DNA from 4 places in the Hymenobacter sublimis genome. Region 3 is predicted to be linked to each of the others. Evidence: riboswitches for the same ligand, from Rfam matches in the RefSeq annotation. Region 3 holds a riboswitch; each other region holds the start of a gene.
What was found. A riboswitch is a leader RNA that binds a small molecule or an ion and turns the genes downstream of it on or off. The one in region 3 is predicted to bind S-adenosylmethionine.

Region 1 (7,781 bases), 2.0 Mb from region 3:
ACGGTAGGCTTCCCGGTCGGGCGGCATGGCATCGTAGCGCCAGCCATCGGAGTCGCCCTGGGCCAGGCGTTTATCTACCACCGGGGCTAGTTCAATAGGCTCGGGGCGCTCCGGCTGAGGGTAAATGCGCGCCGCTACCGCCCGCAGGAGCTCGTACGTAGCCTCATCAAAAAACTGGGGCGTGTACTCGGAGGTATCCAGACGGGGCAGCAGGGCGGCGCGGGTAGCTTCCGTCACGAGGTCGGTTTGGAGCAGGGCGCGCACGGTGCCATCGGGGTAGTGAGGGGAAGCCATTCGGGTCGGAAATCAGCCGGTGAGCAAGAAGAACGTAGCCCTACCTGACGAGCTAGGTTGACGCAAGGTTTCTACTCAACAATAAAAGCTCCTCTTTGACTTAAAAATGAGATGCTTTTGCGCGTAAGGCCCGTTTGCCGCCAACCCGTTAGGCCCACCAAGCCTCGCCCAACAAGCCAGCAAGGCTACCATGCGGCTGTTGACTGGCGTTACTGGTCGCTGCTCATTTTACCACCCGTAACGTGCACCAAGGAGCCAGTCATGAACGAGCCGTCCTGGGAGGCCAGCAGCACGTAGGCGGGGGCCAGCTCTTCGGGCTGGCCGGGGCGGGCTAGGGCTACCTCGTAGCCGAACTTTTCAATTTCTTCCTGCGGCATGGTGCCGGGGATGTTGGGCGTCCAGACCGGGCCGGGCACCACGCAGTTTACCCGAATGCCTTTCTCGCCGAGGTAGGTTGCCAGGCTTTTGGTGAGGGCATGAATGGCCGATTTGGTACAGGCGTAATCCACCAGAATCGGGATGCCGGTAAGCCCCACAATGCTGCCGGTGTTGATGATGCAGTCATGCTGCTTAAGGTGGGGTATAGCGGCCTGCGCCATCCAGATGTAGCCCAGAATGTTGGTATCGAAGGTGCGCCGGATTTGCTCTTCGGATATATCCTCGAACTTCTCGGCGCTCATCTGAAAGGCCGCATTGTTGACTAGAATGTTCAGGCCGCCCAGCTCTTTGCGGGTCAGGCGCACGGCCTGCTTGCACTGCTCTGGGTCGCGCACATCTAGCTGTAGCAGCAGGCACTGGCGGTGTTGTGCTTCCACAAGGCGCTTGGTTTCTTCGGCGTCCAGGGTGTTTTCGTTGTAGAGCACCGCTACGTGGGCGCCTTCCATGGCAAAGGCCACGGCCACGGCCCGCCCGATGCCGGAATCAGCGCCGGTCACCAGCGCAATCTTGTCTTGAAGCTTGCCCGCGGCTCGGTAAGTAGAGAAATCCATGGCCGGCTGCAGCTTCATATCGGCTTGCCGGGCGGGGTAGGGCAGCTTCTGCGCGTGCGCCTTCATTTCCTTGGCCGTCGGCCGCTTCACGGGTTGGGGTGCCTCGGTAGCGGCGGCCGCTTTTGTGGCGGCGGGCGTGGCAGCCGACTTTTTACCCGGCGCGGCCTTAGCAGCCGACGGAGCGGGAGTAGATGAGGCAGAAGGTTTCTTGGCAGCCATTTGGGTAGCAAAGTATAGTTGAGGTTTCTGCTTACGCAGATTCCGACCTCAACAGCTAACCGGTATGCCCTTGGTTGGAACAGCCGTTCTGGCGGGGCCTCACCCCCAGCCCCCTCTCCTCAGGAGAAGGGAAGCCACGGCGGTAAGCGGTAATAAGTGACACGTTAGCAAGAAGTCGGGGCAGTAGCGGCTGGAAAACCAGGTTAAGCAGTTTCAGACCGCCGGGCCTACAGTGCGTTGAGCCCAAAACCGAAAACCCGCTTCGCCTCCAGTGTCATCCTGCGCTTGCCAAGGACCTTACCACGTAGGAACAGGACGTTGTTACGTCAATCGTTTACGCGCTGCTTAGGATGACACTGGGAGGCAAACGGGAATGGAATGAGGTTAATTGCTCAAATAAAAACCCGCCCCTGCTTGCGCCGAGACGGGTTTTATATAGCAGATTACGAGCAGGTTAGTGCTTAGTTATTCTGGTAATCAACGGGCTCTTTCACGTCCGCGCCCTGGTCTTGGAGGGCGGGGTAGTCGATGTAGCCCTTGTCACCGGGCACGTAGAAGGTGCTGGGGTCAGGGGTGTTGAGAGCCGCCCCAACGCGGAAGCGCTCCACCAGGTCGGGGTTAGCAATGAAGGGTACTCCGAAGGCAATCAGGTCGGCCTCGTTGTTAGCCAGGGCCTTGTCGGCGGTGTCGTGGGTGTAGCCACCGTTGAGGATGAAGGTGCCGTTGAAAATCTGGCGTAGGTGCGCGGCTACGGCCGGAGTGCCGGGCTTGGCCGCCATCGGGTGACCAGGCAGGGCCTCAATGACGTGCAGGTAGGCCAGGTTGAACTGGTTGAGCTGCTCGGTAACGTAGCTAAAAGTGCGTACTGGGTTCGAATCGTGGATGCTGGCGCTGCCCTGGGGCGAGAGGCGGATGCCCACCCGGTCGGCGCCCAGCTCATCGACTACCGCTTGCACTACTTCCAGCACGAAACGGGTGCGGTTTTCCAAGCTGCCGCCGTACTCGTCGGTGCGCTGGTTGGAGCCGTCCTGGATGAACTGGTCGAGCAGGTAGCCGTTGGCCCCGTGGATTTCGGCCCCGTCGAAGCCGGCCAGCTTGGCGTTGCGAGCCGCCTGGCGGAACTGGTCGATTACCCCCGGAATTTCGCTGAGCTCTAGGGCGCGCGGCGTGGGCACATCCTCGAAACCCTGGCCGGTAAAGGCTTTGGCGCCTTCCGGCTTGATGGCCGAGGGAGCAACCGGCAGCTCACCCTTATGGAAGAAAGGGTGCGACACCCGGCCTACGTGCCAGAGCTGGATGTATATGCGGCCCCCGGCGGCGTGCACGGCGTCGGTTACTCTCTTCCAGCCGGCTACCTGCTCCTCGGAGTAAATACCCGGCGTGTTGATGTAGCCCACGCCCTGGGGCGACACCTGCGAGCCTTCCGAAATGATGAGGCCAGCCGTAGCCCGCTGCACGTAATAGGTCACAACGGAGTCGGTGGGTACGTTGGCGGGGTTGGTGGCCCGGCTGCGCGTCATGGGCGCCATGGCAAAGCGGTTGGGCAGGGAAAGCGCGCCCACTTGCACGGGCGTGAAAAGATTGGTGGTTTGGCTCATGATGAAGTCGATGGTTGAGAAACAATGACGTACCGTTTCAGCACCCATCAACTAATGTCTATACACCAATGTTTTCATCGTCCTAACAAAAAGCAAAAACTGTTCTTCCACTGTAGACCGAGGAATCTGAGATTCGCCCCTGAATTCCCTGGCCCCTCGTTCCACTTGCAGGGACAGTTCTGTAGGACGTTACTGCTCAACCTATTGCACCACTACCTCCACGCGCCGGTTGCGGGGGCGCTGCTGCGGGTCGCGGTTGTCGGCTACTGGCCGGGCCCCGCCGTAGCCCCGGGCCGTAAGCCGCACCGAGTCAACACCTTGCTGCACGAGATACTGCCGCACCACCCGGGCCCGCTGCTCAGAGAGGCGTAGGTTTAGGGCGGCTTCGCCTACATTATCGGTGTGGCCAGCTATTTCCAGCTGCATAGTGGGCTGGGCGCGCAGTGTACGAGCCAGGGCATTCAGGGTAGGACGCGAGCTGGGCAGCAAAGCCGCCGTGCTCTGGGTAAAGTAGAGGTTGGGCAGCGTTACGGCCGCGCCTTTGCTCAGCGCCGTTAGGTCGGGTAGATGGGCGGTGGCGGTGTCGGCTTTTGCGGGCGCTGCTCTGGTCACTACCGGCACCACGGCTGACTTAGGTTTGGCCGCAGCTACGGGCGCTGGGCTGCTAGCTGCGCGGGCCGGCTTTGCATTTGGCTTTGGCTTGCCGCCGGAAGCAGCCGCCGGTGCCGCTGCCGGAACGGAGGCCGCGGCCTTGGGCTGGGGCGGCGTAGCCTCCACGAGAAGTAAAATATTGGTGGGCAGAGTGGAGTACAGATTAGCCGCTGGAATGGGCTGCGGTTCGTTGAACGTGTTGAAATCGGGTAGCTGCCAGGCTAGTAGTGCCCGCGAGTCCCGGTCGCTCTGGTAGTATTCCACCCGCAAGGCGTAGTAGCTCCCAGCTTTCATTTTCAGGTGGGTTGTGGAAACCGTTACGAGCTGATCGTGCCAGGAATCCAGCACTTTCTTCCCGCCGATCCAGACGCGCATCCCGTCGTCGGTAGCAATCTGGAAGGTGTACACCCCCGTTACCGGGGCATATACGTGGCCTGCCCAACGCACCGAGAAGTACTCGCCCGGCACGCCTGGTCCCGGCGACACAAAGTGGTTGCCGCTGGGCCCAACGGTCCAGTTGAAGTCGATTGCTGCATCGGTGCGAGTCAGCACTAGCTTCTCAAACTTTTTACCCTCGTAGTACTGTCCACGCAAGCCCGAGCCGGCCTGGTGTTGAGCCAGCGTCCAGCTGCTCAGCAGGCATAAGCAGCCCGTTAACAGTTTCTGACACAGAGAGGATAGCATCATAGTCGCAGACATCTAACGTATTGACCACAAGATGAACAAAATGCCAAACCGCACGAACTTTATTCAATGAGCAGGCCATTCCGTACAACGAACCATTCAGCTAAGCCTATATACTTCTGCTAAGCAAACCGTGCAGCAAGCCACCAACTTGCTGTTGCTACCCGCCTGTAAAACGCGACATTCCACGTCGTGTCGGTGAGCAGTAAGCATTGGACGATGTGAGTTAAACAACTTCAGCAACGACTGAGACGCGAAGCGTCGCGTCTTCTGCAGGCGTGCAGCCTGAAAGCGAATGACTCTACCTCCCTCCCAAAACTTCCCGGATTGAAAGTTGAAGATTCCGGTTGTATCTTCGCCCTGTTACTTATCCAGAAAGACCGAGGGATTGGGCCCGATGACGTCTTAGCAACCTGAATAAAACAAGGTGCTAATTCCCTTTCCGGGCGGCTTGGGCGGTTTGGAAGAAGATAAGAACAGGACTCGCGCCCCCACGCGGCTCTTTCTGGATAGGCACTTTTTTGCTGCCGATTTTCTTAGAAGAGCCGATATGCCGACGACCCTCCACCGCCCCCACTCCCCGCTGCACGACATCCTGGCCCAGCGCGTCCTGATTCTGGACGGCGCCATGGGCACCATGATTCAGCGTCACAAGCTGGAAGAGGCTGATTTCCGGGGCACCCGCTTCGCGAATCATCCCAACCCTCTGCGCGGCAACAACGACCTGCTCAGCCTCACGCGGCCCGACATCATCAAGGGCATCCACGCCGATTACTTCGCGGCCGGGGCCGACATGGTGGAAACCAACACGTTCAGCGGCACCACCATCGCCCAGGCCGATTACGGCCTGGAGGACATTGTGTATGAGTTGAACTATGAGTCGGCGCGCATAGCCCGGGAGGTAGCCGACGAGTTTACGGCCCAGAACCCCGCCAAGCCTCGCTTCGTGGCCGGCGCCATCGGGCCCACCAACCGCACTGCCTCCCTGTCACCCGACGTAAACCGTCCCGGCTTCCGGGCCGTGACCTTCGATGAGCTGGCCACCGCCTACCATGAGCAAGTGCGCGGCCTCGTGGAGGGTGGCTCCGACGCCCTGCTCATTGAAACCATCTTCGACACCCTGAACGCCAAGGCGGCGCTGTACGCGGTGCAGAAGTTCTTCGACGAAGGTGGCCGCCCGGTGCCCGTTATGATTTCCGGTACCATCACCGACGCCTCTGGCCGCACCCTTTCGGGCCAGACGGTGGAGGCTTTCTGGAACTCGATCCGGCACTTGCCCCTACTGAGCGTGGGTTTGAACTGCGCCCTCGGCGCCGATCAGCTGCAAGTGTATATCAAAGAGCTGAGCCGCATTGCCGACGTGCACATTTCCGCCTACCCCAACGCCGGCCTCCCGAATGCCTTCGGGGGCTACGACGAGTCGGCTGAGGAGTTTGCGGGCGTGGTGGAAAATTACCTCAAAGAAGGTCTCGTGACGGTAGTAGGCGGTTGTTGCGGCACCACGCCCCAGCACATCGGCGAGCTGGCTCGCCTGGCGGAGCGGTACGAACCGCGGCGGGTGACCCTACCCCAACCCCTCCCCGGTGGGGAGGAGCTTAGATCAGCTTCTGCTGATAGGATAACCAACATGTCTGGCACCCCTCCCCACCGGGGAGGGGCCGGGGGTGGGGTAACCCGCCTCGCCGGCCTCGAACCGTTCAACATCACCCCCAACAGCCTATTCGTCAACGTGGGCGAGCGGTGCAACGTGACGGGCTCCCGCGCTTTCGCCCGCCTTATCCGGACCGGAAACTACGAGGCCGCCCTGCAAGTAGCCCGCGACCAGGTGGAAGGCGGTGCCCAGGTCATCGACGTGAACATGGATGAGGGCATGCTCGACTCGGAGCAGGCCATGACCACCTTCCTGCACCTGATTGCCTCGGAGCCCGATATTTCGCGGGTGCCGATTATGCTGGACTCTTCGAAGTGGAGCGTGCTGGAAGCCGGCCTTAAGTGCGTACAAGGCAAGAGCATTGTCAACTCCATTTCCTTGAAGGAAGGCGAGGAAACCTTCAAGGAGCGGGCCCGCACCGTGCGAGCTTACGGCGCCGCCATGGTAGTCATGGCCTTCGATGAGAACGGCCAGGCCGATACCCTGGAAAAGCGCATCGACATCTGCCGGCGCAGCTACGATATCCTGGTAAACGAAGTCGGCTTCCCGGCCGAGGACATCATCTTCGACCCCAACATCCTGACGGTGGGCACCGGCATGGAGGAGCACCGCAATTATGCGCTGGACTTCATTGAGGCCGTCCGCTGGATCAAGCAGAACCTGCCCGGCGCCCTCACCAGCGGCGGCGTCAGCAACATCAGCTTCTCTTTCCGCGGCAACGATGTGGTGCGCGAGGCCATGCATTCGGCCTTCCTCTACCACGCCATCCGGGCCGGCCTGGATATGGGCATTGTGAACCCCAGTCAGCTGGCCGTGTACGATGAAGTGCCCAAAGACCTGCTGGAACTGGTGGAAGACGTGCTCCTGAACCGTCGCCCCGACGCCACCGAGCGTCTCGTAGACTTCGCCGACACCGTAAAGCAGAAAGACAAAACGGAGGTAGTAGCCGACGCCTGGCGTAGCCTGCCCGTAGCCGAGCGCCTGCAGCACGCCCTAGTAAAAGGTATTACGGAATTTATCGACGAGGACACCGAGCAGGTGCGCCAGCAAGTAGCCAGGCCGCTCGAAGTAATTGAAGGCCCCCTGATGGCGGGTATGAACGTAGTGGGTGACTTGTTTGGCGCGGGCAAAATGTTCCTGCCCCAGGTCGTGAAATCGGCCCGCGTGATGAAGAAAGCCGTGGCCTACCTGGAGCCTTACCTGCTGGCCGACAAGCAAAGCGGCGACCGGCAAACGGCCGGTAAAATCCTGCTGGCCACGGTAAAAGGCGACGTGCACGACATCGGCAAGAACATCGTGGGCGTAGTGCTGGCCTGCAACAACTTCGACATTGTGGACCTGGGCGTAATGGTGCCCCTGGAAAAGATTCTGGACGAAGCCCAGAAGCAACAGGTGGACGTCATCGGCCTGAGCGGCCTCATCACCCCAAGCCTAGATGAAATGGTGTACGTGGCCCAGGAAATGGAAAAGCGCGGCCTCCAGACTCCGCTCCTCATCGGGGGCGCCACCACCTCCCGCCTGCACGCGGCCGTGAAAATTGCGCCCAACTACTCCGGCCCGGTGGTACACGTGAATGACGCTTCCCGCTCGGTAGGCGTGGCGGCGGCTTTGCTGGGCTCCGCCGATGTGGAATACGCCCGCACCGTGCGCGAGGAGTACCGCCAGCTCCGCGAAGACTACGCCGGCCGTCAGCGC
Region 2 (7,781 bases), 2.3 Mb from region 3:
GCGCTGCTGCAGGAAGCGAATCAGTCGAATTTTAGCTTCCGTTACGTTGCCCTCACCGTGAGTGGGCTCCCCGAGCATTACTACCCGCGCCCCGCCAATTTCCTGCCGCAGAAACTCCAGGTCCTGAAAAGCAGTGTCGGTGGAGCTAACGGTGCGAACGGGGTAGGCGCGTAATCCGGAAGGTAGTACCGCCGGACCTGACTGCGCCCAAGCTTGCGTTATCAGCGAAACATACAACCCCAGGGCCGCTAACCAGCGGAAAGAAATAAGCATAGAACGACGTATAACGCTTGAGAATACTGGTCAAACTTACACATAACGCTCAGCTATATCTGGTATTTTCTATAGAGCTCCCGCCGGCTGCTTACTCCTTGTAAAATTTGCTGCTTTCGGTACCCGCAGCTGTGTCGAGCAGCAGGTAGTACACGCCTGGCAGCAGCAGCTGTACCGGCACACTGTTCACCCCGGCTACCGTCTGGCCCTGGGTTAAAGTTTGCCCCAGCAAGTTCACAATGCGGTAGCGCAGGCTAGAAGCGGGAGCCTGAAAATTTACATGCCCTGAAACCGGGTTAGGATATGTGGTAAGCACCCCGCCGGCACCAGGAGTCACGACGACTACCGGAGAAATATTACTAGTGCCATCAGTATCTACCTGCCGCAGGCGGTAGTACAACGGACCGGCGGGCGGGGCGGCATCAAGCCAGGTGTAGGTGTGCAAAGCGGCGCTGCTGCCCTGCCCTGGCAAGCTGGCTACCGTAACAAACTCCCGCCCAGCAAGGCTGCGCTGAATTTCAAAGCGGGCATTGTTCAGCTCGGTGGCAGTAGTCCAGGCCAGGCGCACACTTTCCCGCCGATGCTCGGCCCGGAAGTGCAGCAGGGTTACGGGCAACGGGTTAGAGGTAGCATCCGCGTTGGTACTGGCTAGCGTGAACAAGCTGAAGGAAGTGAATGGCCCTGAAGTCAGAGTGCCGGTTACCGCTGTGCCGTTGCTGGGGCCGCCCGTATTGCCGCTCCGCCCAATGTTTACCCAGCCATTACCGTCGTTCTTGGCTACGACCAGCGTGCTGGCGGTAGGGTCCGTTACTTGGTCATCGGGCCCAAAGCTCAGGGTAATGGTACCCGCGAAGTTATCGGCGCTGGTGAGGGCGGGCGCGGGGGTTACCGCGAAGTAGCGGGTAGCATTCAGGCGGCGCAGGTCGCCGGTTAGGTCTTTCGTGGCAAAGCCGCCCTCGGTTTGGGTGGCCGTAAACGTAGTGGCCCGACTCAGACTGTTGATGTTTAAGGTTAAAGGCCGGTAGGCGGCACCCTGGGCAGCAATGCGCCCCAGCGGGAAGGTTAGGGTAACGGCACCACTAGCCGGACGAGCCACGGGGCCATTTACAAAGCTGTTATCAGAGCCGCTGGTGGGATTATTAAGTAGCGTCAGCAGGTTTACCGCATCCGTTTGCAGCCGGCCGGCCGTGAGTTGCAGCACGTTGTTTACCGTAACGGGGGTAGCCAGCGTCACGCCCTCGGAGCTGGTGTTGTTGAGTTGCAGGGGTACATCGGCGGCCAGATACGTGCCCGTTGGCGTGCCGCTGGGCACTGCGCCCCAGGCTACCCCGCTAATGCGTTGCGGCCGACTCCCGTTTAGCACCATCCGGACGGTACTGGTCCCGGTGGTTTGGGGAGCAAAGCGAAAAGCACCCTGCACTACTATGTCGCCGGCCACGCGCACTTCGCTCGTGGTAGAGGCAGTCAACACCGCGCCCGGACCGATGATTAGGTTGCCGCGTACGGTCAGGGGGTTAGCTCCACTGCCAGTGAAGTTGGTAAAAGCCTGCCCAATTCGGTTCCGGAAAACGAGGTTGGGGTAGGTCCGGCCCGCAATGGAAGCTGTGTTACTGGGCTGAGTTTTGGGCCGAAACTCCCAGGTTCCGGCTTCCGTGCCCGCCACGGCGGCCAGGTTTTCCAGCAGGCCTACATGCGGCCGGTCGGTGTAGTGGCGGTAGGTGCCGCCATTGTAGAGGTAGAAATTCGGATTATCGCCCGGAATATCAATTCCGCCTCTGTCACTGGTATTCGTTACAACGCCCTTGTTGTAAATGGCCAAGGCAGTTTCAGCAGCGCTGTTACGAGTCAGGCGTAGGGGCACGGTGCTAGTATTCAGGGCTGATATTTCCAGCAGAATAGAGTCGCCGGTGGCCGGGTTTATAGTCAGGGAGCGAACTTCAGCGGTAGGCGTGGTAGCCGGGGCTACGGCCCCGCCGGCATCAAGCACCACGGTGTAGCGGCCCGCAACCTTGTTGTGGTCCAGTAGCACTTCATCGTTGGTGGTGGGCACCGCATCAGCATCCCAGTTAGCCCGGTCAAACCAACTATTTGTGCCGGCGCCCCCATCCCAGCGGACTACGGGCGTAACGACAAAATTGCTGCTCGCGGAGGTGCCGCCGCCCGGACCCGGACTAATCACCGTTACGGGGTAAGTGCCGGCTACCTCCACGTCGGAGGCGGGAATAGCGGCCGTCAGTTGGGTGGCGCTGTGCAAGGTAGTAGGCCGCTCAACGCCATTAAAGCGGATGGTGCTTCCGTTAATAAAGCCGCTACCGGTAACAACCAGGGTGAAGCCATTGCTGCCCGCCGCAATGCTAGCGGGACTGAGGCTCGTCAGAACTGGCGTGGGGTTCAGGGCGGAGGTAGCTTGCACCTGGAAGTTGTCGAGGCGAAAGGTGCCGCTGCCGGAGGTGGCCCCGCTTACCAGCAGCCGCAGCACCAGCGTGTGTTTGTAGTCCAGGTCGCTTACCCCAGACAAATCGAGTGTCCGTTCCGCAAAAGCCAGTTCCGGCACGGCCAGCGTGGTAGGAAAGTTCGTGAAGTTAGTGCCGCCGTCGGTGCTGTAGGCCACCGTAATGGTAGTAGCGCCGGTGCTGGAACGGTAGGGCTGTAGGTACAGCTTGTAACCGTAATAGCTGCTTAAGTTACTACCGCCCAGCGCAAACTGGAAGTACCTGTTATTGGAGCCCGTGGAATTTGCCATCGACAACGCCGGGCCGCTCGGAGCGGCCGTAAAGGCGCCGGCACCCGTAGCCGTACCCGGGCTAGTAGCAAACGCCTCCGTTGAAGAGGCCGCTGCCGTAACGCCCGCCGCCGTAACGGGCGTAAGCGCGTCATACCGAGTACCCGAGTTAAAGTCGAAGCTGACAAGGGTACTGGTTGTCTGACCCTGAGTCAGCAAAGGCAACATCAGCAGAACAGCGCAGATAAGAAACAGATGAACACGCTTCGCGACGGCCATAAACACCATAATTGTATCTGTTGACTGATTAATATTTCTGTTACTTTTTTAAAGTTTAACCAAAGATATATAAGAATATAAGTTACAAGGCACCCGATAGTAATTCATCCGAGAGCTGCCCATAAGAGCACACCGAAAAAGCGGCCAGCCTCAGCATACTGCCAGTACCGAATGGTCATAAAAAAGCCTCTCCGTTGGATACAGAGAGGCTTTTTTGTTGCGAAGCGAAAAGCTACCAGCGCTTATTCTTTTTCAAGGCGCAGCTCAGCGCCCTCGGGGCTACGGAGCGTGAGCTTGTCGTCGGTGAGCGTTACTACATCGAAGGTATTGCTCTGGGCAGCTCCATCAGGCGTCATAGTGATTTTCTTACCGGCCTGGTCAAACTCATACTTGCCATTTACGGCACCAGCAGGAGAGGTCATGTTATACTGCTTGTTGGCAAAGAAGGTGATGCGCTCATCCTCCTGAGCATCCGTCTGCTTTACTTTGTCGCCGCTGGCGCTCAGTTCTTTATCGGTTTTCCAAACTTTGCTTTCGGTGCCATACAGCATGTTCACGCCTTCTACTTTGCCTTCTTTGCTGCCGCAGGAAGCAGTGAAAAGTACCAGTAACATGAGCAGGCTAGCCAGGTAGCGCAAGGGAGCGGAATTAGTTTTCATGGGGCAGGGAGATAAGTTAAAATGAGGGAGAAACACCACCAAGCAGGACACTTGGTATTGCGCCTCTTACGGGGCAATTCCGCAAGATGTTCAGCCTAGAATTATGCGCATGCGCCGGATACAACTTATTGTTGGCCTTGGCGTAAGAGCCAAAACCGACGCCCTTTTCCTGCCCTGCAAGTCGGTCGTTTCTTCCACATTTACTTGCATTTACCACTATGGGACTGTTTGATTTCCTTTCCAACGACGGCGAAAAAAAACCCGTTGCTCCTGCTCCTAAACCTGCCGCTGGCGGCGCCACCGATTTCTTCGGCAACGCTAACCAGCCCGCTGCCCAGCCGGCAGCTGCCCAGGCCGACAAATACACGGTAGTAAGCGGCGATTCGCTTTCTAAAATTGCCAAGAACCACTACGGTGACGCCTCCAAGTGGCATCAGATATACGATGCCAATAAGGCAACCATCGGCGCCAATCCCGACCACATTGAGGTAGGCCAGGTGTTGACTTTACCTAAGATTTAAGCCTAGGCTATATCTAGGAATTATCCTAAAAAGCCACTCGTAAACGAGTGGCTTTTTTTGTGGCCTACCCATGCTTTTTCGTACGAGTATGTTTGCGGTAACGGACAGTCGTATGCCAGATTTTTCCGGCAACGTAGGGAGCTATAGTTCTTGCAACTAGCTCTATGAGATAGAGCAACGGATACATTGCGTTTGAAAATCAGCGGCTTGAATCATCGTATTGGCTTTAGCACCTTCTAAGGGCTGTAGTCAGCCACCGCGGTAAAAAATTTTGCTACCCTATTGCATATATCAAAACCGCTGCTATACCTTTGCAATACCAACTCGGTACTCCCCCGCTCGCGGCGGGGTAGTTTTCATAAGATTTATACAGAAGCGGCGAGAGAACAGGCTCCCTGACCCGCTGGCAACCTTCGACCGCGCGAAAGGTGCCAATTCCTGCCCGATCAGCTTAGCTGGCGGGGCATATAACTCAGGAGTACCATGGAAAACATCCTCGCTTTCGCCCCTTCCTACCCCGCTGCCTTGGTCGCTTTGTTGCGCCCTACTAGGTCGTGGGGTTTCTGTGTTTCGGTAGCTGCTCCAGCTTCCCGGCGAATGCGAATGCGCTGCTGTAGCACGTGTTGTTGCTGTTGCTAGCCCTACTCCCGGCTAGCTAACCCCTTCCTCTTTCTTGGCCTGATTCTGCGGTGACCCACAGTGGCACCCGAGGCCCGCCTGCATCCCATTCAGCTTCAGAAGCATTTTCTGGCTGGTTCCGGTGCGGCCCCCGCTGCGCCTCGTCGTGGCTTTCTCTTCGCGTTTTCGCTCCCTCATTTCCTGTCCAAACGGTCTTTAACCCAGCCTTGCCATGTCCACGCAGAACCTCCACTTCGAGACCCTCCAACTCCACGCCGGCCAGCAGCCCGACCCCGTAACTGGTTCCCGCGCCGTACCGCTCTACCAGACCACCAGCTACGTGTTCAAGAATGCCGAGCACGGCGCCAACCTCTTTGCGCTGAAGGAGTTCGGCAACATCTACACCCGCCTGATGAACCCCACCACCGACGTGTTTGAGCAGCGTGTGGCGGCCCTGGAAGGCGGAGTGGCAGCCCTGGCGGTTTCCTCGGGGCAGGCGGCGCAGTTCATTGCCCTCAACAACATTCTGCAGGCCGGCGACAACTTCGTGAGCACCACGCACTTGTACGGCGGCACTTACAACCAGTTTAAGGTAGCGTTTAAGCGCTTGGGCATTGAGGTGCGCTTCGCCGACGGCGACCAGCCGGAGAAGTTTGAGGCCCTGATAAACGAGAATACCAAGGCCATCTACCTGGAAACCATTGGCAATCCGAGCTTTAGCATCCCGGACTTTGAGCGCATTGCCGCCATTGCCGACAAGCACGATCTGCCCCTCATCGTGGACAATACGTTTGGTGCGGGCGGCTACCTGTTTCGGCCCCTGGAGCACGGCGCCCACATTGTGGTAGAATCGGCGACGAAGTGGATTGGCGGCCACGGTACCAGCATTGGCGGCGTGATTGTGGACGGCGGTACATATGACTTCGGCAACGGCAAGTTTCCGCAGTTCACGGAGCCTTCCGAGGGCTACCACGGGCTGGTGTTCAATGATGTATTCGGAAAAGGCGGGCCGTTTGGCAACATTGCCTTTATCATTCGGGCCCGGGTGGAAGGCCTGCGCGACTTCGGTCCTTCCCAAAGCCCATTCAATGCCTGGCAGCTGATTCAGGGCCTGGAAACGCTGAGCTTGCGCGTAGACCGCACCGTGGAAAACGCCCTGCGCGTGGCTACCTGGCTGGAGCAACACCCGCAGGTAGAAGCCGTGAACTACCCCGGCCTCAAGAGCAGCCCCTACCACGCCCTGGCCCAGAAATACCTGAAGCGCGGCTACGGCGGGGTGCTCACCTTCGCCATCAAAGGCTCTAAGGAAACGGCTACGCAGTTTATTGATAACCTAAAGCTGGTCAGCCACCTAGCCAACGTGGGCGACGCCAAAACGCTCATCATTCAGCCCTCGGCTACTACCCACCAGCAGCTTTCCGAAGAGGAGCAGCGCGCCGCCGGCGTGACGCCTACCCTCCTGCGTCTCTCGGTGGGCATTGAGCATTTTGATGATATCCGGGCCGACCTGGCCCAGGCCTTTGACGCGGTGCGCAATGTAGCCGCTCAGCCCGCTGATGTGGCCGGTAGCACGCTGCTGCCGGAGCCAGAACTCGAACACGCCGCTACGCTGGAAGTCTAGCACTTGAGAGGGGTTGATGTCCGGCGGCAGGTGAGAGAGCCGCCGGGCAGCAGCTTCCAGCCATGCGGTAAGCGGGCCGGCGCCGACGTTTTTTGTGAGAGAGGAACCATCGGAACATACGCCGCCCGCACCTGGCCGGGGCGGAGCCGGGCAAAATCGGCTCCGCCTGCGGGCTAGGATATACTAGCATGAACCCGAATGCCGCGCGAAGTTTCCTTTCGCGCATGGTTAAACGCTCCTCGTTGCCCTGGCGCGCCCCTAGCAACTACCCGCGAAGCAGCTTCCGACTTCGCTTTCCTCCGACCCGCGCTCCTTATTCCATGTCTTCCGAAGAGCCACACCTGTTCCGCCTGCCCCGGCCCCTGCGGCTGGAAAGCGGCGCTACCCTACCCCGGGTGGAGGTTACCTACCATACCTACGGCCGCCTCAACGCGGCCCGCGACAATGTGGTGTGGGTGTGTCACGCCCTCACGGCCAATGCCGATGTGCTAAGCTGGTGGCCCGGTTTGTTTGGCGCGGGTTGTCACTTCGATCCGGCCGACTGGTTTATTGTGTGTGCCAACGTGCTGGGCTCCTGCTACGGCACTACCGGCCCACTTACCCCGGACCCGCTAACGGAGCAACCAGCCTACCAGCACTTCCCGCTCCTGACTATTCGGGATATGGTGGCTGCGCACGAGGCCTTGCGGGAACATTTGGCCCTGACGTCGGTGCACACCCTAATTGGCGGTTCGCTAGGGGGGCAGCAGGCGGTGGAGTGGGCCGTACAGCGGCCCGAGCTATTCGAGAACCTGGTGCTGTTGGCTACCAGCGCCCGACATTCGGCTTGGGGCATTGCCTTCAATGAAGCCCAGCGCCTGGCCATTTTCGCCGACCCTACTTACGAAACGGCTACCCCCGCGGGTGGCGCGGCGGGCCTACGCGCGGCCCGCGCCGTGGCCCTGCTCAGCTACCGCAGCCCCGATGCCTACGACCGTACCCAAACGGACTCCGACGAGAGCAAGCTCGACGACTACTTGGCCAGCTCCTACCAGCGCTACCAAGGCGACAAGCTGGTGGCCCGCTTTAATGCCTACAGCTACGTGACC
Region 3 (7,781 bases):
CGGGCTGCCCCAACGGCTGCGCCCGGCCCTACCTGGGGGAAATCGGGTTGGTGGGCCGCGCCGTGGGCCGCTACAACCTCTACCTCGGCGCCGCTTTCAACGGGGAGCGGATGAACAAGCTCTACAAGGAAATGTTGGACGAGGACGGCATTGTGGCCGAACTCACCCCGCTTTTCGCCGATTACGCCCAGAACCGCCAGCCCCAGGAGCACTTCGGTGACTTCATGGTTCGGCGGGGCTACGTGCAGGCCACCACCAGCGGCCTGAATTTTCATGAGTAGGAACCTGCTCGTCAGGTGACCACCTGAACGTCATTCCGCGCTTGCCAAGGAATCTTGCTCACTAGTAATCAGATTAGTTTGGCGACGTCAGCACGAGAGATTCCTCGGCAAGCGCGGAATGACATTCGACTTATTCTATACTGCCTCCTGCCCCTACCTCCTTTCCAACCAACACCAACCAATGCCTCTTTCTAACGAACTTCTTCCCCAGCCGGAACCGCCGCCGCACACGAGCAACCGGCTGTTTCCCGTCTTTCTGAAGCTCGAGCAGCTGCACGTACTACTGGTGGGCGGGGGCTACGTCGGGCATGAAAAACTCGCGGCCTTGCTCTCGAACAGTCCGGCGGCCGCGGTAACGGTGGTGGCTACCTGGTTTTCGCCGGAGCTAAAAGCCCTGGCCGCCCGCCACCCGCTGGTGCAGTTGCGGGAGCAGCCCTACCACACCACCGACCTTGTCGGCCACGACTTGGTGATTGTAGCTACCAACGATAAGACCCTGAATCTCAGCATCAAGTCCGATGCTACCCGTCAGCGCCTGCTCTGCAACGTGGCCGACACGCCCGAGGCCTGCGACTTCTACCTGGGCTCCATTGTGCAGAAAGGCGACCTAAAAATTGCCATCAGCACCAACGGCAAGTCGCCCACCATTGCCAAGCGTCTGCGCGAAATGCTCACCCAAGCCCTCCCCGATGAGCTACACGACGTGCTCCAGCGCATGTCCATCATCCGAGACAAGGTTGGCGGCGACTTCGCCCACAAAGTGAAGTCCCTGAACGCCGTTACGGCCGAGCTGACGGGCGGGCCGGCCTACGAGTCGCCGGCGGCGGCGCGGTGGCGGCGCATTGCTACCACGGCGCTGCTGGCGTTTGCGGCCATGCTAGTGTTCAACATTCTCTCCTACTACTTCACCTGGCAGCAGGTGTGGGGCGCCGCTACCCATTCGAACACATTCTGGCTGTTTGTGGTCATTGGGTTCGGGGCGCAGCTGATTGACGGGCTGCTGGGCATGGGCTACGGGGTAGTTACGGCCATTAGTTTAATGAGCCTGAATATTTCCCCGGCGGCGGTGAGTGCCAGCATTCATACGGCCGAAATGTTTGCCAGCGGGGCTTCGGGCTACCACCACTACCGCTTCGGCAACGTGAACAAGCGCCTGTTCAAAGTGCTCTTGATTCCGGGCGTGCTAGGGGCCATTACCGGTGCCTACCTGCTCTCGAAATTCGGGGAAACCTATGCGGCCTACGTCAAGCCGTTGCTGGCGGTGTACCTGCTGCTGCTAGGTGTGCGCATCATCTCCAAGGCCTTTTCCCAGCCCGGCCCGCGCCAGAAGCACAAGAAGCTAGGGTTGCTGGCCGCGGCCGGCGGCTTTCTGGATTCGTTTGGCGGCGGTGGCTGGGGGCCGTTGGTAACCAGCACGCTCATTGCCGGCGGCCGCACCCCACAGTACGTTATCGGCTCGGTCAGCGTCACGGAGTTTTTCGTCACGTTTGCCAGCGCCGTCACGTTTTTTGCTACCCTAGGCATCTCGCACTGGCAGATTATTTTGGGCCTAATTGTGGGCGGCGTGGCCGCTTCTCCTCTAGCCGCCCGCCTGGCCGGCCGCATTCCGGTCCGCTGGATGTTCGTGGGCGTGGGCCTGATGGTGATTGTGTGGAGTGTGTGGGCCCTGCGGAAGGTGTTTATGTAGAACCCGACGTATATGAAACCACATAAAAAAGCCTCACCGATAAACCGGTGAGGCTTTTTTATGTGGTTGAGAGCCGTATCTACGCGACTTGCCGCCGCGCTTCTTGCCCTAGCTTGCTGTGCCGCTTGCCGTAGCCGAAGTAGATAGCCAGCCCGATGGCCAGCCACACGGCCAGGCGCAACCAGGTTTCCCAGGGCAGGGACACCATCATTACCAAGCAGGTCAGGATGCCCAAGATGGGCACCAGCGGCACCAGCGGCGTGCGGAAGCCGCGGGGGGCATTGGGTTCTTTCTTGCGCATGATGAGCACGCCGATGCACACCATCACGAAGGCCAGCAAAGTGCCGATAGATGTCATTTCGCCAACTACGGCAATGGGCACGAATCCAGCGAATAGGGCAATAAACAAGCCCAGCAGCAGCCCCGATTGTAGGGGCGTGCCGAACCGCTCGTGCACGCGCGCAAACACCGGCGGCAGCAGCCCATCCTTGGCCATGGCAAAAAACACGCGAGTCTGGCCCAGCAAATCCACCAGAATCACGGAGGTATAGCCGATGATGATGGCCAGAATAACGGCCGACGAAAGCCAAGCGTAGGGCGTTTTCTCGATGGCAATGGCTACGGGAGCGGCGCTGTTCTTGAACTCGGTGTAGTTGGCCAGGCCCGTGAGTACGTGTCCAAACAGTACAAACAGCACCGTACAAATCAGTAGAGAGCCGATGATGCCGATGGGCATGTTTTTCTGTGGATTCTTGGTTTCCTGGGCCATGGTGGCCACAATGTCAAAGCCGATGAATACGAAGAACACCACGCCCGCTCCGCGCAGAATCCCGCTCCAACCAAACTCCCCGAACTCCCCCGTATTCTGCGGAATGTACGGCTGGTAGTTGGCGGGGTCAATGTACTGCCACCCCAAAGCAATGAACACGAGCACCACCGACACTTTCAGCGTAACCACAATGGCGTTAAACCACGCTGAGCCTTTAGTGCCGCGCACTACAATCAGTGTGATAACCAGCACAATAAGCATGGCCGGAATATTTACCAGACCATGTACTTCGGTGCCGTTGGCCAGCTTGGCCGTCTCGAACGGCGACATCACCAGCTGCGGGGGCAGGTGAATGTTGTACTTGCTTAGAAACTTCAGCAGATACTGCGACCAGCTAATGGACACGGCCGCCGCCCCCACAGAGTATTCCAGAATCAAGTCCCACCCGATAATCCAGGCAAACAGCTCGCCCATGGTAGCGTAGGCGTAGGTGTAGGCCGAGCCAGCCACGGGCACCATGGCGGCAAACTCAGCGTAGCACAGGGCCGAGAAGGCGCACCCCACGGCGGCTACCACAAACGAGAGCGTCACGGCCGGACCGGCATTGTTGGCGGCAGCAATGCCAGTCAGCGAAAACAGGCCCGCGCCGATAATTACCCCAATGCCAATGGCAATTAGGCTGAAGCCGCCCAGACTTCGTTTTAGGGTGTGGGCGCCAGTTTCGGCCGCCTCCTGCCGTAGCAGTTCCAATGATTTTTTGAGCATAAAAAGCAAGCGCCAACTTCCTGGTTGGCTGGTAAAAAAGAGTTCGGTTGTAGGACCACCCCAGGTGCCGACGGAAGGCATTGCGCACTGAGTCCGCTTGGTTATTAAACTAGGCTGTGGCGGTGCGCAAAAAATGCAAGCCGACAACTAAGCGGCTCTTAGACCGAAGCCACATCCCCAGAGAAAAACCACGGGCAACCTCACTACTACCTGTTTAGGCCAGGTAGCCATGCCGGTTACGCGGGTAGGCGACTTAACTTCAGCAGCAACAACACCCGCTGCCACACCACCGCTGCTCCCGAGCAGACGCGCGGAAGCGAGCGGTAAAAACTACGAAACGGGCACGACGGCAGGGGCAAAAGTCCACGGCTTGTTGTTTTTATATGGTCAGGAATTGGCACCGTTCCAGCAGTTGCGGATGGTTGCCGACGCGTCAGTGAGCCTGTCTCTCAGCGCCTCTGTATAAAAACAATCCTTTGGGCTAGAAAGAATTGATGGGGCAAAGGTAGAACCGGAATGCGGGTCCTGCAAACGAGAAGCTCAACGCCCGGTTTACCCTACCTACCGGCCTGGCTCAGGACCCAGGCGACGAACAAAACAACTACGCTTTTTGCCTACTAACTACTTGCCTGCAAGCACCTTACACGCAACGATGTATTTTCCTGGGCAAGGTTTAACTTAAAAATTTAAATTTTTTCAGAACCTGTTAAGCCCCCCTTCTGGTCAAAGTTGGCATCTGAGTTGCCTACTGACGTAGCAGAAGCACAAAAGCCTGTTCCGGACCACGGCCTGCTTCTTTCACTGAATTTAACCTATCCAACATAGCCATGAAAAAGCTCCTCGTTCTCTTCGCCGCTTTCTCCTTTTCCGCTGCGGCCGCCTCAGCCCAGACTACGCCCGTAAAAGCGGCCCACGGCCAGCACCAAAAGGGCGCCAAAGCCAACAAAACGCCCGAGCAGCGCGCCGAGCAAAAAGCCAAGAGCCTAAGCCAGAAGCTCGGCCTCACGGCGGCCCAAACCGAGCAGGTGCGCCAGCTGCACCTGGCCCGTTTCCAGGAAATGCAGGCCCAGCGCACCCAAACTGCTTCGGCTGCCAATAAGCAGCAGCGCCACCAGGCCATGAAAGCCAGCAAGGATCGGTACGAAGCTCAGCTCAAGCAAATTCTGAGCGCCGAGCAGTACACTAAGTATGCGCAGCTGCAGGCGCAAAAGCAGGCTAAGCACAAAGGCCAGCACGAGCAGCGCAAAGCCAAAAGCTAAACCTGTCGTTCCCTAAAAAAGCCCCGTTTCCTTACAGGAGACGGGGCTTTTTTGTTGGTGTAGCATCCGCGTGTACTCGCTTTAAGCCAAGTGGGACCAGCATTCATTGAGCTGTTCAGGTCGCGGGAATAGGGGTAGCAGGGGTAGCTTCGTTGGCGGCGTGTAGCCACCGCAGGCGGTAGCAGTTCATGGCCGTATCGCCGAGTTGCTCTAGCAGGCGGTAGTTGGCCACGGCGCCCACGGCGGCCCCAATGACGGGCACCAGCTGGGCCATCTTGGCCAGGTCGATGTAGTCGCGGTACTCCTGTTGGAAGGTGCGCCAGTCGAACTCGTGCACGTCGGTGGGCAGGGTGTGGCGGTAAGCGTCCCAGTTGGCCACGCGCTGGTACACGTCGTTGCGAGTGTGCTGGCTGCTGAACGCCAGTTGAAAGATGTGAAGCAAAAACAGGCGCTCAGTATAGTCGCGCACATCGTAGCCATACAGCGCCGCTACGTCGAACAGAAATTTCAGCTTCAGGCCCAGCAGCAGCGGAAAGTCGGCCAGCCCGAGCAGGAAGCCACCGGCCCCGGTAACGGCACCTTCGGCGGCAGCCGTGTTGCGGTAGTAGCGCAGGGTGCTGCGCACGGCCGCCTCGCGCTCGGCCATTGTGGCTGTTGCCTCCGGGCGGCGAGTGGTGTGCGTGGAGCCGAAGAGCACCCCGCGCACCGTTTGCTTAATGGCCGCTGTAATGGCCGCGTGCACCTTCTCTGGTAGCAAGGCATTGAGCCGAGCCTGGGCCCGCCGCGTCAGGCGACCTAGCAAGGTAGGCTTCTGCTGCATGCGGCGCTGCCAGGCGCGCAGTTCCGTAAGCGCCGGTTCTTCTAGTGCAGCCATACGAAAAGGTGCTTCCGCCACGTACACAAGGTTAGTCTACGGCTTGCCTTGAAGATACAGAATCTCCCGGTTCATAAAGATGGTATCGGGGCCAGGATAACGCTCATTGTAATCAAGCTCAACCTTGTACATCCACTCGTGGGCCTTTATTTCGCCTGATTTAACATTCTTCGCAGTTGGGGTGAACCGCACGATGCCGGTGTCGCCAACCATTACTGCCGTGTCGTAGGCGGGGCTTTCTAGGGAAGGACGGTACGTGATGCGGATTGTACGCGGCTTGCTTTCAGCCGGAGCAATGGCAGTCAGCACCCGCGGATCCACATAGACCCGGGTGGAAAATTCCTGCCCCGTAAGCACAGTGTCACGGCCGCGGGAGCTGACGGCGCTGGCCGTTGGCGGTGGTGGTGGGGTATTCTGAGCCTGCACGGCCCGTTTTTCAGAATCGGCGGAGCAGCCGGCCAGGAGCAAAGCGCAACCTAGCGCCGGAAATAGGTAGTTCATGGATGATGCTTAATCAGAGGCTGAGGGCTGGCGCAAGCTATAGATGCGCTCAATTATTTCGACCACCTTCAGGCCTTCCAGGGCATTAGTGGTGGCACAGCTGCGGTTTTGAATGGTGTCGACTACGTTTTCAATTACCTGCACGTGGTTGGCCGCGCTACCCTGATAAGAGCCGTAGTTGTTCGCAGGGTTGGTAGGGGGTAGCGGAGGCAGTTGGTAGTCGCGCAGGTGGCAGTAGTCCACTTTGTCGAGGTATTGGCCGCCGAGGCGGAGGCTGCCGTGCTCGGCGACTACCGTCAGGGAGCTTTCCAGGTTTCGGTCCCAGACGGCCGTGCTGTACTGGAGCGTGCCGCTACCCCCGCGCACGAGGTCGAAGGTTACCAGGCCGCTATCCTCGAACTCCGTGAGGTTCTGGTGGTTGAAGTCGCGGAAGCGGGCCGAGATATTGGTAACGTCGCCGAATACCCAGTACAGCAAGTCAACGAAATGACTGAACTGAGTAAACAGCGTGCCCCCATCCTGAGCCTGGGTGCCGCGCCAGCCGCCGGGGCGGTAATAGCGGGCGTCACGGTTCCAAAAGCAATTGAGCTGCACCAAATACACCTGTCCCAATTTACCCGTCTCGTAGAGTTGCTTGAGCCAGGCGGCCGGCGGCGAATAGCGGTTCTGCATCACCCCAAACACCAGCCGGTTCATTTGTGCCGCTGCGTGCACAATGGCTTCTGCATCTACTTTGCACAAGGCCATGGGTTTCTCAACGACGACGTGCAGCCCTGCTCGCAAACCGGCTATAGCTTGCGGCGCATGCTGGTAATTTGGTGTAGCTATAGTTAATACATCAGCGTCAGAACCGCTCCTAAAGTATTCATCCAGAGTAGAGTACAGCGGCACGCCGGGAAATTCAGTGGCCAATGCCGGAGCCAACGCCGCGTCTGTATCGACTAAGGCCACGAGGGTAGCGCCTGGATGGCGGGCCACCAACGCCGCGTGCCGGCGGCCAATGTGGCCCACTCCACAAATAACGAAACGAACAGCAGCACCAGAATCAGCCAAGGCAGAGGAAGTAAACGCGGCGGGAACAGCGCCGCCGCAAGCTCCGAAAAAACCACGGCTTATCGATGCAAAAAAGCCCGTAGCGCCTACTATGGCACTACGGGCTCCAGGGGCTTCCTTACCGGAAAGCGGGTACAGTGACGTTACAACAGCCGCTTCAGCTCATTGAAGTTATTGTTGCTTACGTTTTTGCCGGTGCAGCCTAGCTGTTGGGCACTGCGCTGAATGCTTTGGATGCGGGAGCCGGGATTGGGGTGAGTACTCAGAAATTCGGGGGTGCCCGCCGCACCTTGCTTTTCGGCCTTGATGAAGAAGCCCGCGGCCCCGTCGCAGGAGTAGTAGCGGGTGCCGTTGAGGTAAATGGTGGAGTACTTATCGGCTTCGGTTTCAAAGCTGCGGCTGAATTTAAGCTGGCCCAACCCGGCCGCAATTTGCACCAGCTGGTTGGAGGAGCGGTTGCCCAAAATTAGGCCCAGTAATAGGCTAGTACCGTACTGCTGCTGAAGCTGTTGGGTGCTGTGGCGGCGGTCGGCGTGGGCAATTTCGTGGCCCAGCACCCCGGCCAGCTGGTTTTCATTGTCCAGAAATTTAA
Region 4 (7,781 bases), 300 kb from region 3:
ACGAGGGCAAGACCTGGACCAAATACGAGGGCAACCCCGTGCTACCCAACCCCGGCATCCAGGACTTCCGCGACCCGAAAGTAAGCTGGAACCCGCTGGCCAAGCAGTGGGTGATGACCCTGGCGACCAAGGACCGGATTACGTTCTATTCCTCGCCCAACCTCAAGCAGTGGACCAAGCTCAGCGAGTTTGGCGAGAAGCTAGGCGCCCACGGCGGTGTGTGGGAGTGCCCCGATTTGTTTCCGCTGACGCTCAACGGCAAAACTTACTGGGTGCTGTTGGTGAGTATTAACCCCGGCGGGCCCAACGGCGGCTCGGCTACCCAGTACTTTGTGGGCCAGTTCGACGGCAAAACCTTCACGCCCACCACAACTACCCAGAAGTGGGTTGATTGGGGAAAGGACAACTACGCCGGCGTAACCTGGGGTAATACCGGTGCCCGCAAGATTTTCCTGGGCTGGATGAGCAACTGGGAGTACGCCAACCAGGTGCCCACCTCGCCCTGGCGCAACGCCATGACCGTCCCGCGAGACCTGGCCCTGCGCCAAGTCGGCTCGGAAATCTACCTGACTTCCCAGCCCGCCAAGGAGGTAGCTAGCGCCCTGCAAGCCGCCCAAACTCTGAAAAACCTGACGGTAAAATCAGAGCTAAACCTGGCCGACCAGATTCAGAACCCCGGCCCGCAGTTTCAGCTCAAGCTCACGACCAAGCAGCTCCAAGACATGGCCGTGGTATTGTCGAATGCAGGAGGCGAGGAGCTGGTTATTGGCTACGATAAGCAGACCAACCAGTACTACATCGACCGCACCAAGGCCGGCCTGAGCACCTTCAGCGACAAATTCGCCGGCCGCCACCCGGCCCCACGCTTGGCTACCGGCCCCGCCGCCGACCTGACGCTCCTCTTCGACGCTACCTCCGTGGAACTGTTCGCCGACGGCGGCCTGACCACGATGACGGAAATCTTCTTCCCCAAGCAGCCTTTTACTCAACTCAAGCTACGCTCTACCGCCGGCCTGACGGTAGACGCGCTGACGTATGCCAAGGTAGGGGCGATGGTGAAGTAGCAAACCCCACCCCAACCCCTCCCCGGTGGGGAGGGGCTTAGGATAGCACCACAACGGTGTCAACTGGTGGCGTTGTAATGGTAAAATAAGCCCCTCCCCACCGGGGAGGGGTTGGGGTGGGGTCACCAAAAAGGCCCCGCTGTCTACCAGCGGGGCCTTTTTAATACATACACAATCCTCTACGCCAGCACCTGAATGACGGCTTCGGAGAACCGCTCCATTTCTTCCAGCTGGGGGCTGCACTGGAGCAGGAACAAATCCACGCCAACCTCCTCGAAGGCACCGATACGGTCGGCTACTTGCTGGGGCGTGCCGGTGAGGCCGGAGCGCAGGCCGCGGTTAGAAACCGAGTAATCCTGTAAGGAAACCTGGTTTTCGAGCTGAGTGCCGGCCAGCCACTGCTGGTAGTTTTTGTAGCCGGCGGCCGAGCCTTGCACGTTGGTGATGCGCTCCAGTTCCTTTTTTACTTCCTGCTCAGTGTTGCGCACGATGCTGTAGGCGGCTACCCCGAACTTCATGGGCGGCAAGTTCAGCCGGTCGCGGCGCTCCTGCAGGTCCTGGATGCGGCGGCCGATGGCGGCGGGCTCGTCGCCGTGCATCACGTAACCATCACACTGGGCGGCAATGAGGTTCTTGGCGGCTTCCGACTCGCCGCCGGCGTAAATGAACGGCCGCGGGCGCGACACGGGCTTGGGCTGCAGAATGGAATCGGTGACCTTGTAGAACTTGCCTTCGAAGGTGAAGTGGTCCTGCTTCCAGAGGTTGTCGACTACGTGCAGCCACTCGGCGGTGCGGGCGTACCGGTCGTCGTGCTGCTCGAAGTGCACGCCGTACTTTTTGGCCTCATCCTGCCACCATGACGACACCACGTTCAGGCTCAGGCGGCCGTTGCTGATGTGGTCGATGTTGGCGGCTTGCTTGGCCAGGAGGGCGGGGGAGTGGAAGGTAGGCCGCACGGCCACCATCAGCTCAATTTTCTTGGTCACGGCCGCCAGAGCTGCCGCCGTGCTCCAGGCGTCCAGCGAGGGGGCTTCCTCACCTTTGATGTCGTTAAGATTGAGCTCGGCAATCAGGGACAGGTCGTAGCCCAGGTCCTCGCTGCGCTGGGCCAGCGTCTTCACGTAGTCCCAGTCGGCGCGCATGTTTTCGTCCTCTACGTTGCGCAGCCACCCGCCAAAAACGGGCATCCAATATCCGTACCGCATGGCTTAGTGAATAGAAGCCGCTACCGGCTGTTGGGTGGAGAATACGGCATCAGCCGGAGCCGGCTGGCTACCGGGGTTGGGGGCGCCAATCTGGGTTTCGAGGTAGTCCACGAAGCGGGCGTAGGGGTCGAAGCCCACCACATTCACGGCATCGGCCACAAAGTTGGACAGGGCGTTGATGTCGTAGAATAGTACGTCGCCGGTGCGGTCGTCAATCAGGTACTCGATGCCGCCCACGTCGATTTTGGCGGCGGCCACAATGCGCTCCACGGCTTCCACTACCTCCGCGGGGGGCGTGAAGGCTTCCACCTGAATGCCTTTCTTGGGGGCTTCGGTCAGGCAGAAGTCGCCGGCGGCGGGCTCCTCCGGAATCTGGCAGATTTCGGCGGGGCACAGGTTGAAGCTCTCCCCGGTGGTGTACACCTTCATGGCGTAGAGGAATTTGCCGTTCAGGGTTTCCACGCGGTGAATGTTGCCGCCGCGGGGCGTCACGTACTCCTGCACCAGGGCCGTCTGGTCGATGCCCAGGTCGATTTGCCCGGCGGCCACGGCGGCTTCTACACCCTCTATCGTGTCGAAGCGGATGATGCCGGCGCCGCTACCCCCGATGTTCACCTTTACCACAATGGGGAATTGCAGTTGGCGGGCCGCATCGGGCACGCGGGAGGCGTGGTTAATTACGAAAGACTTCGGAAACTTCAGGCCCAGGGAGGCAAACAGGCTGAGCTGACGGGCCTTGTTGGTTTCGATGGCCGTAGCGCCCGAGCCGTTGATGATGCGGGTACCGATGCGCTCCAGGTGGGTAGCGTAGCCGGCCGTGTGGAAAATGCCCTGGCCGTGGCCGCGCAGGTAGGCCGAGGAACTCATGCGGTTGACTACCAGGGAGTAGCGGCTCTCGGTTTCCAGCGGGTCGAAGAGGTGGTGGGCGGCGTCGATTTTCTCGTAGGGCAGGCCGCGGCGGTCCAGCTCGGCAAACAGGGGCTTAAACCACTCGGGGTGTTCGAAATAAATGCCAATCGGCTTCACAGACTGTGACATGCGAGGAGAATGAAGAACTAGAAAGTAGAAATCAGTGGATGTTGCCGCCCTCATTTGGGCAGCAAAACAGGCAAGCCCGGACAGGGTAGGGGCTGGCGGAAAGGCGCGGGCAAACTGAGAAACCGGAGTTTGGGTGCGCGAAACGAGGTAGGAAGAGAAGCCCCGCGGGAAAAGTAGCAGCGCTACTGGGCTGGTCTACTTAGGGAAGAAATAGTTAGGTAGTAATTTTACCAGCAGCGCGTTGCGCGCAAAGAGCCAGCGGCAAAAGCAGTACCCAGTGGTTCTTACCTACCCAACCAGCGGCGTACAGACCGCCCAACAACACGTGCCACAACATCCATGCTGTACGGAAGCAGGGGTGGCGGGAGCGGGGGCGAAGTGCGGGAAGCGGTTCACGGTACGTTGTTTTTATATGGTCAGGAGTTGGCACCGTTTCAGTCTTACTGAAGGTTGCCGGCGTTTCGTCGAGCCTGTCTCTCCACGCCTCTGTATAAAAACAATCCTTTCAGGTAAAGAATTGAGTGGGGCAAAGGTAAACCCGCTGGGTCCACACTGCCAAATTTTCTTTGGCCAGTGGCGCTGGCGTCGGGCGAGAGGTCCGGGCAAAGCCTGGTGAGCCATGCCGCGTGCCCCCCGAAGCTAGCGGGAGGGAAACCAGTGCAGGCCGCCGGGAGGATTTGCGGGCCAAAAGCTGCGCTACCTACTCCAATTCAGCGGACAAGCCTGGTTGACTTATGCATGTTGATAGTCAGGAAATTATGTTGGGCTGTTATTGAGGTAAAAATGGATGTAATTAATTTTTATTATGAATATTTATATAAATCTTTATACATATTGCTGTTCAATAGGTGCCCGTCGGGCGTGTTCAATTTCCCCACCAGTTATACCGTATTCGCATGAAAAAAACCGGAGTACTCATGGCCGCTCTCCTGACCAGCGGCGCTGCCATTGCGCAGGACAACACCCAAACCTCCACCAGCTACGGCAGCAACAACCGCGTGACGGTGGAGCAAACGGGCCGCTCAAACACGGCCATTGCCCGCCAGAACGACGCGGCCGTGAATGGGGGCAGTAGCAGTGGCAATAATAACGAGGTGACCCAGACCCAGGTCGGCAGCCAGCATGTGGCTCAAACCGACCAGATGGGTAACCGCCAGCAGGCCGTGCAGGTGCAGCTTTCGGATGTGAGCCGGGGCGCTAATGGGGCCCGCATCCGGCAGGGCTCCACTGCCGCGAACAGCGACGGCAACTACGCCAGCCAATACCAGGGGGGCTTCAGCCATAGTGCTTCCATTGAGCAGGCAAGCGGGGCCAACTATGCCACCCAAAACCAAAGCGGCCGCAATGCTTTTGCTACCATTTTTCAGAGCACAGGCAATAACAACCGCGCCACGCAGGACCAGAATACCAATGTGTTCGGAGGTACTGCCACGGCCCGGCAGTTGGGGGCTAACAACACCTCTAGCCAGCAGCAGAACAGCTCTGGCCAGTCGGCCTCGGCCAGCGTGCTGCAGCAGGGCAATAATAACGCGGCCAGCCAGCAGCAGCAGAACCTGAGTGGCATCATGAGCGCCAGCATTGGTCAGCTGGGCAACAACAATGCGGCAGCGCAGGCGCAGAGCAGCCAGGGCAGTGCGTCTTCTTCGGTCTTCATTCAGCAAACCGGCAACAACAACGCCGCTACGCAAACGCAAAACCACTCCGGTTCTTTTGGCACCGTGGCGGCCACGGCTACCCAAACTGGCAACAACAATGCCGCTACCCAAAGCCAGACGGGCGTAATGTCAGTAAGCGCTGCGGCTACTCAGAATGGCAACCGCAACGAGGCCACCCAAACGCAGGTCAATACGGCATTTTCGGGGGCAACTGTTCTGCAGATGGGCAACAACAACACGGCCACGCAGCGCCAGCAAAACGCCGGCTTTGTACAGGCTGCCATTGAGCAGGAGGGTAACCGCAACGCAGCTATCCAGAGTCAGCAAGGGGAGTATCACGAGGCAGTAGTAGAGCAGACGGGCAACCGCAATACGGCCTTGCAGGACCAGCAGGTAGGCGGCTCCGCCAGCTTCCCCACTCGCTCGGGCAACTACGGCTACATCAGCCAGGAAGCCAACGACTCCTACGCCCGCCAAGTACAGGTAGGAAACAGCAACGATGCCCGCACCTACCAGGGGGCCAGCGGCAACAGCAGCGACGTACTGCAAACCGGCAATGGCAATACGACCATCGTGCGCCAGAACCGGTAGCTGTTTACCTACGTGTTGGTACAAAAAAGGCCTGTCTTCTCAAGGAAGCGGGCTTTTTTCGTGTCCGTGGCGTGGCTTACCGTCTTTTTACACACCGCTTGGGCCGTGCAGAAATAAAAAGCCCCGGCTCGTCAGCCGGGGCTTGAAATGCAATAGGTGTAGCTCTTGCCGGCAGACACACACCTGTAACGGCCGGCAAGACAAACGTACGGAAAATGCATTATCAGCGTTATAGTCGAGCTAGAGACCTGTGAACAGAAGGCGCATAGTGCCGTGCTAGAGCGTCATGCCGAGCCGGAATCAGGGCAGCTCGTGTACTGGCATTGAAATAATGCGTCTAACGTTAGCCGCCCGCTAGTTGCTTCGGCGCTGCTTAACGTGCAGCATGCCCGGCCTAGCGTTTTTTGTTGCTCACTGTCCGCTCGTTTTAGGGGTATAGTTACCCGCTGCTTGTGAGGTACTACCTTTCTGGCGGGGGTAGCAACCCGCAGTTTGCCACGAGCTGCTGCCGATAAAAGCGGGCTGCTGGTCGGTGAATACGGGCTGGTGGTGGAACCGGGCGCCGGCCTACCGGCGGCGGTAGTACTTTACCAGCGGTTTTGTCGTTTGTCCGCGTTTCTCGTGCCTGTTGTTCTCTCCCGGTTTGCTCCCGTCCTGCTGCTCCACACCCTGATTTGGAGTGTGGTGGGGCTGATTTTGTCTATTCCGCCCCCCGGCCAGCCCAGTCCCTTGCCCGGGGTTTTCTGGCTGAAGCAAGCAGCGGTGCTAGGCTTACTTGTGGTTGCATTTTACGCCAATGTGCACTGGGCCGTGCCGCGCCTGCTCTACCGCCGGCAGGTGCTGGCTTACCTGGGCGTGGGCGCGGCGGTGGCCGGGGCCGTGCTGTGGGCACATTGGCGTCTGGATGCCGAGCTGGAAGTGCCTCGCCGGCTTTCCGAAGCTCGGCACGCGGCTTTTTCCGCCCGCGACTGGCCGGCTCCGGGCCCACCAGGTCCGCCCAGGCCCCCTAATTCGTTTCGGCCAGGCGGGCCCCACGGGCCGGGTGCGCCCGGTCGCCCGCCTGGCCCGCCCGGTCCGGAAGGCGAAGCCCGGTTTTTCAACCTCTGGATTCTGCTCACTACCCTGTTTGTGCTGGGGGTAAGCACGAGCGTGGCCGCCGTGCAGAAAAGCCAGCGCGACGAACACACCCGTCAGCTGCTAGAGCAGGCGCGCTTGGCTACCGAGCTTTCCTTGCTGAAGGCGCAAATCAACCCGCACTTTTTCTTTAACACGCTGAATAACATCTACTCCCTTACCTTCATCGACGGAACCCAGGCCCGCACGGCCCTGCATCGCCTGTCCCGAATGATGCGCTACGTGCTCTATGAAACGCCCGCCCAAACGGCCCTGCTCAGCCACGAAGTCACCTTCCTGCGCGACTACATTGACCTGATGCACCTGCGCCTGACCGAAGAGGTAAGCGTGGCGCTGGACCTGCCCGAAACCTTGCAGGAAGCGGCCATTGCGCCTATGTTGCTGCTCCCTTTCGTGGAAAATGCCTTCAAGCACGGAGTGCGCGCCGGCTCGCCCAGCCGCATTCAGGTGGCGCTGCGCCAGTCTGAGGCCGAACCGAACATGGTGGAGTTTGAGGTGTGCAACTCCGTTTTTGCCGAGCGCCCCGGTTCCCTGGAAGCCGGCGGTATTGGGCTGACAAACACCCGGCGCCGGCTGGAGCTGCTGTACGCCGGCCGCTACCACTTAATGGTGCAGGAGCAAACCCCAGCCGGAGAGTACCGCGTACTGCTCACGCTTCAGCTCTAACGCCTGGCCGGCCGCGGTGGCCCCACCCACTCAGCGTGTTGCCTGATGGGTTCTAGTTGTGTATCACATTGTTGCGCTAGCCTATGATCCTGAATTGCATTGCCGTTGATGACGAGCCCCTGGCCCTGAAGCTAGTATCGGCTTTTATCGAGCAGACTCCCTTTCTGAAGCTGGTAGGGCGCTACAGCAGCGCCGTGGAAGCCCTGCGCGGTCTGCACGAGCCCGGCGCCCACATCGACGTGCTATTTCTGGATATTCAGATGTCGGACCTGAACGGGCTGGAGCTGGCCCGCACCCTGGACCGAGGCAGCAGCGGGGCCCGCACTCCGCGCATCATCTTCACAACGGCCTACAACCAGTTTGCCCTCGATGGCTACAAAGTAGATGCCCTGGACTACCTGGTCAAGCCCTTTGAGTACGATGAGTTT

Region 1: it holds a riboswitch for S-adenosylmethionine, as region 3 does, so the genes downstream of both, metH (methionine synthase) here and MWH26_RS06195 (amino acid permease) in region 3, are expected to answer to the same signal.
Region 2: it holds a riboswitch for S-adenosylmethionine, as region 3 does, so the genes downstream of both, MWH26_RS15595 (O-acetylhomoserine aminocarboxypropyltransferase/cysteine synthase family protein) here and MWH26_RS06195 (amino acid permease) in region 3, are expected to answer to the same signal.
Region 4: it holds a riboswitch for S-adenosylmethionine, as region 3 does, so the genes downstream of both, MWH26_RS04955 (ATP-grasp domain-containing protein) here and MWH26_RS06195 (amino acid permease) in region 3, are expected to answer to the same signal.

Annotation. Positions count from the first base shown of each region.
Region 1 covers NZ_CP095848.1:4,045,640-4,053,420, forward strand. Annotated here, with positions in the region: gene MWH26_RS16995 (gluconate 2-dehydrogenase subunit 3 family protein) at 1-294, opposite strand, end outside; gene MWH26_RS17000 (SDR family oxidoreductase) at 504-1,502, opposite strand; gene MWH26_RS17005 (alkene reductase) at 1,964-3,100, opposite strand; gene MWH26_RS17010 (PA14 domain-containing protein) at 3,302-4,438, opposite strand; SAM riboswitch class I at 4,800-4,912, shown strand; gene metH (methionine synthase) at 4,986-7,781, shown strand, end outside.
Region 2 covers NZ_CP095848.1:3,717,087-3,724,867, forward strand. Annotated here, with positions in the region: gene MWH26_RS15575 (erythromycin esterase family protein) at 1-273, opposite strand, end outside; gene MWH26_RS15580 (choice-of-anchor Z repeating domain-containing protein) at 365-3,223, opposite strand; gene MWH26_RS15585 (lipocalin family protein) at 3,517-3,933, opposite strand; gene MWH26_RS15590 (LysM peptidoglycan-binding domain-containing protein) at 4,152-4,454, shown strand; SAM riboswitch class I at 4,817-4,928, shown strand; gene MWH26_RS15595 (O-acetylhomoserine aminocarboxypropyltransferase/cysteine synthase family protein) at 5,305-6,693, shown strand; gene metX (homoserine O-acetyltransferase MetX) at 7,014-7,781, shown strand, end outside.
Region 3 covers NZ_CP095848.1:1,463,621-1,471,401, reverse strand. Annotated here, with positions in the region: gene MWH26_RS06210 (NADPH-dependent assimilatory sulfite reductase hemoprotein subunit) at 1-281, shown strand, start outside; gene MWH26_RS20190 (TSUP family transporter) at 463-1,968, shown strand; gene MWH26_RS06195 (amino acid permease) at 2,048-3,502, opposite strand; SAM riboswitch class I at 3,879-3,971, opposite strand; gene MWH26_RS06190 (DUF4890 domain-containing protein) at 4,330-4,761, shown strand; gene MWH26_RS06185 (EcsC family protein) at 4,877-5,635, opposite strand; gene MWH26_RS06180 (hypothetical protein) at 5,672-6,136, opposite strand; gene MWH26_RS06175 (Gfo/Idh/MocA family protein) at 6,146-7,189, opposite strand; gene MWH26_RS06170 (M48 family metalloprotease) at 7,333-7,781, opposite strand, start outside.
Region 4 covers NZ_CP095848.1:1,159,584-1,167,364, forward strand. Annotated here, with positions in the region: gene MWH26_RS04945 (glycoside hydrolase family 32 protein) at 1-1,064, shown strand, start outside; gene MWH26_RS04950 (LLM class flavin-dependent oxidoreductase) at 1,244-2,269, opposite strand; gene MWH26_RS04955 (ATP-grasp domain-containing protein) at 2,273-3,307, opposite strand; SAM riboswitch class I at 3,713-3,804, opposite strand; gene MWH26_RS04960 (hypothetical protein) at 4,204-5,553, shown strand; gene MWH26_RS04965 (sensor histidine kinase) at 6,046-7,353, shown strand; gene MWH26_RS04970 (LytR/AlgR family response regulator transcription factor) at 7,437-7,781, shown strand, end outside.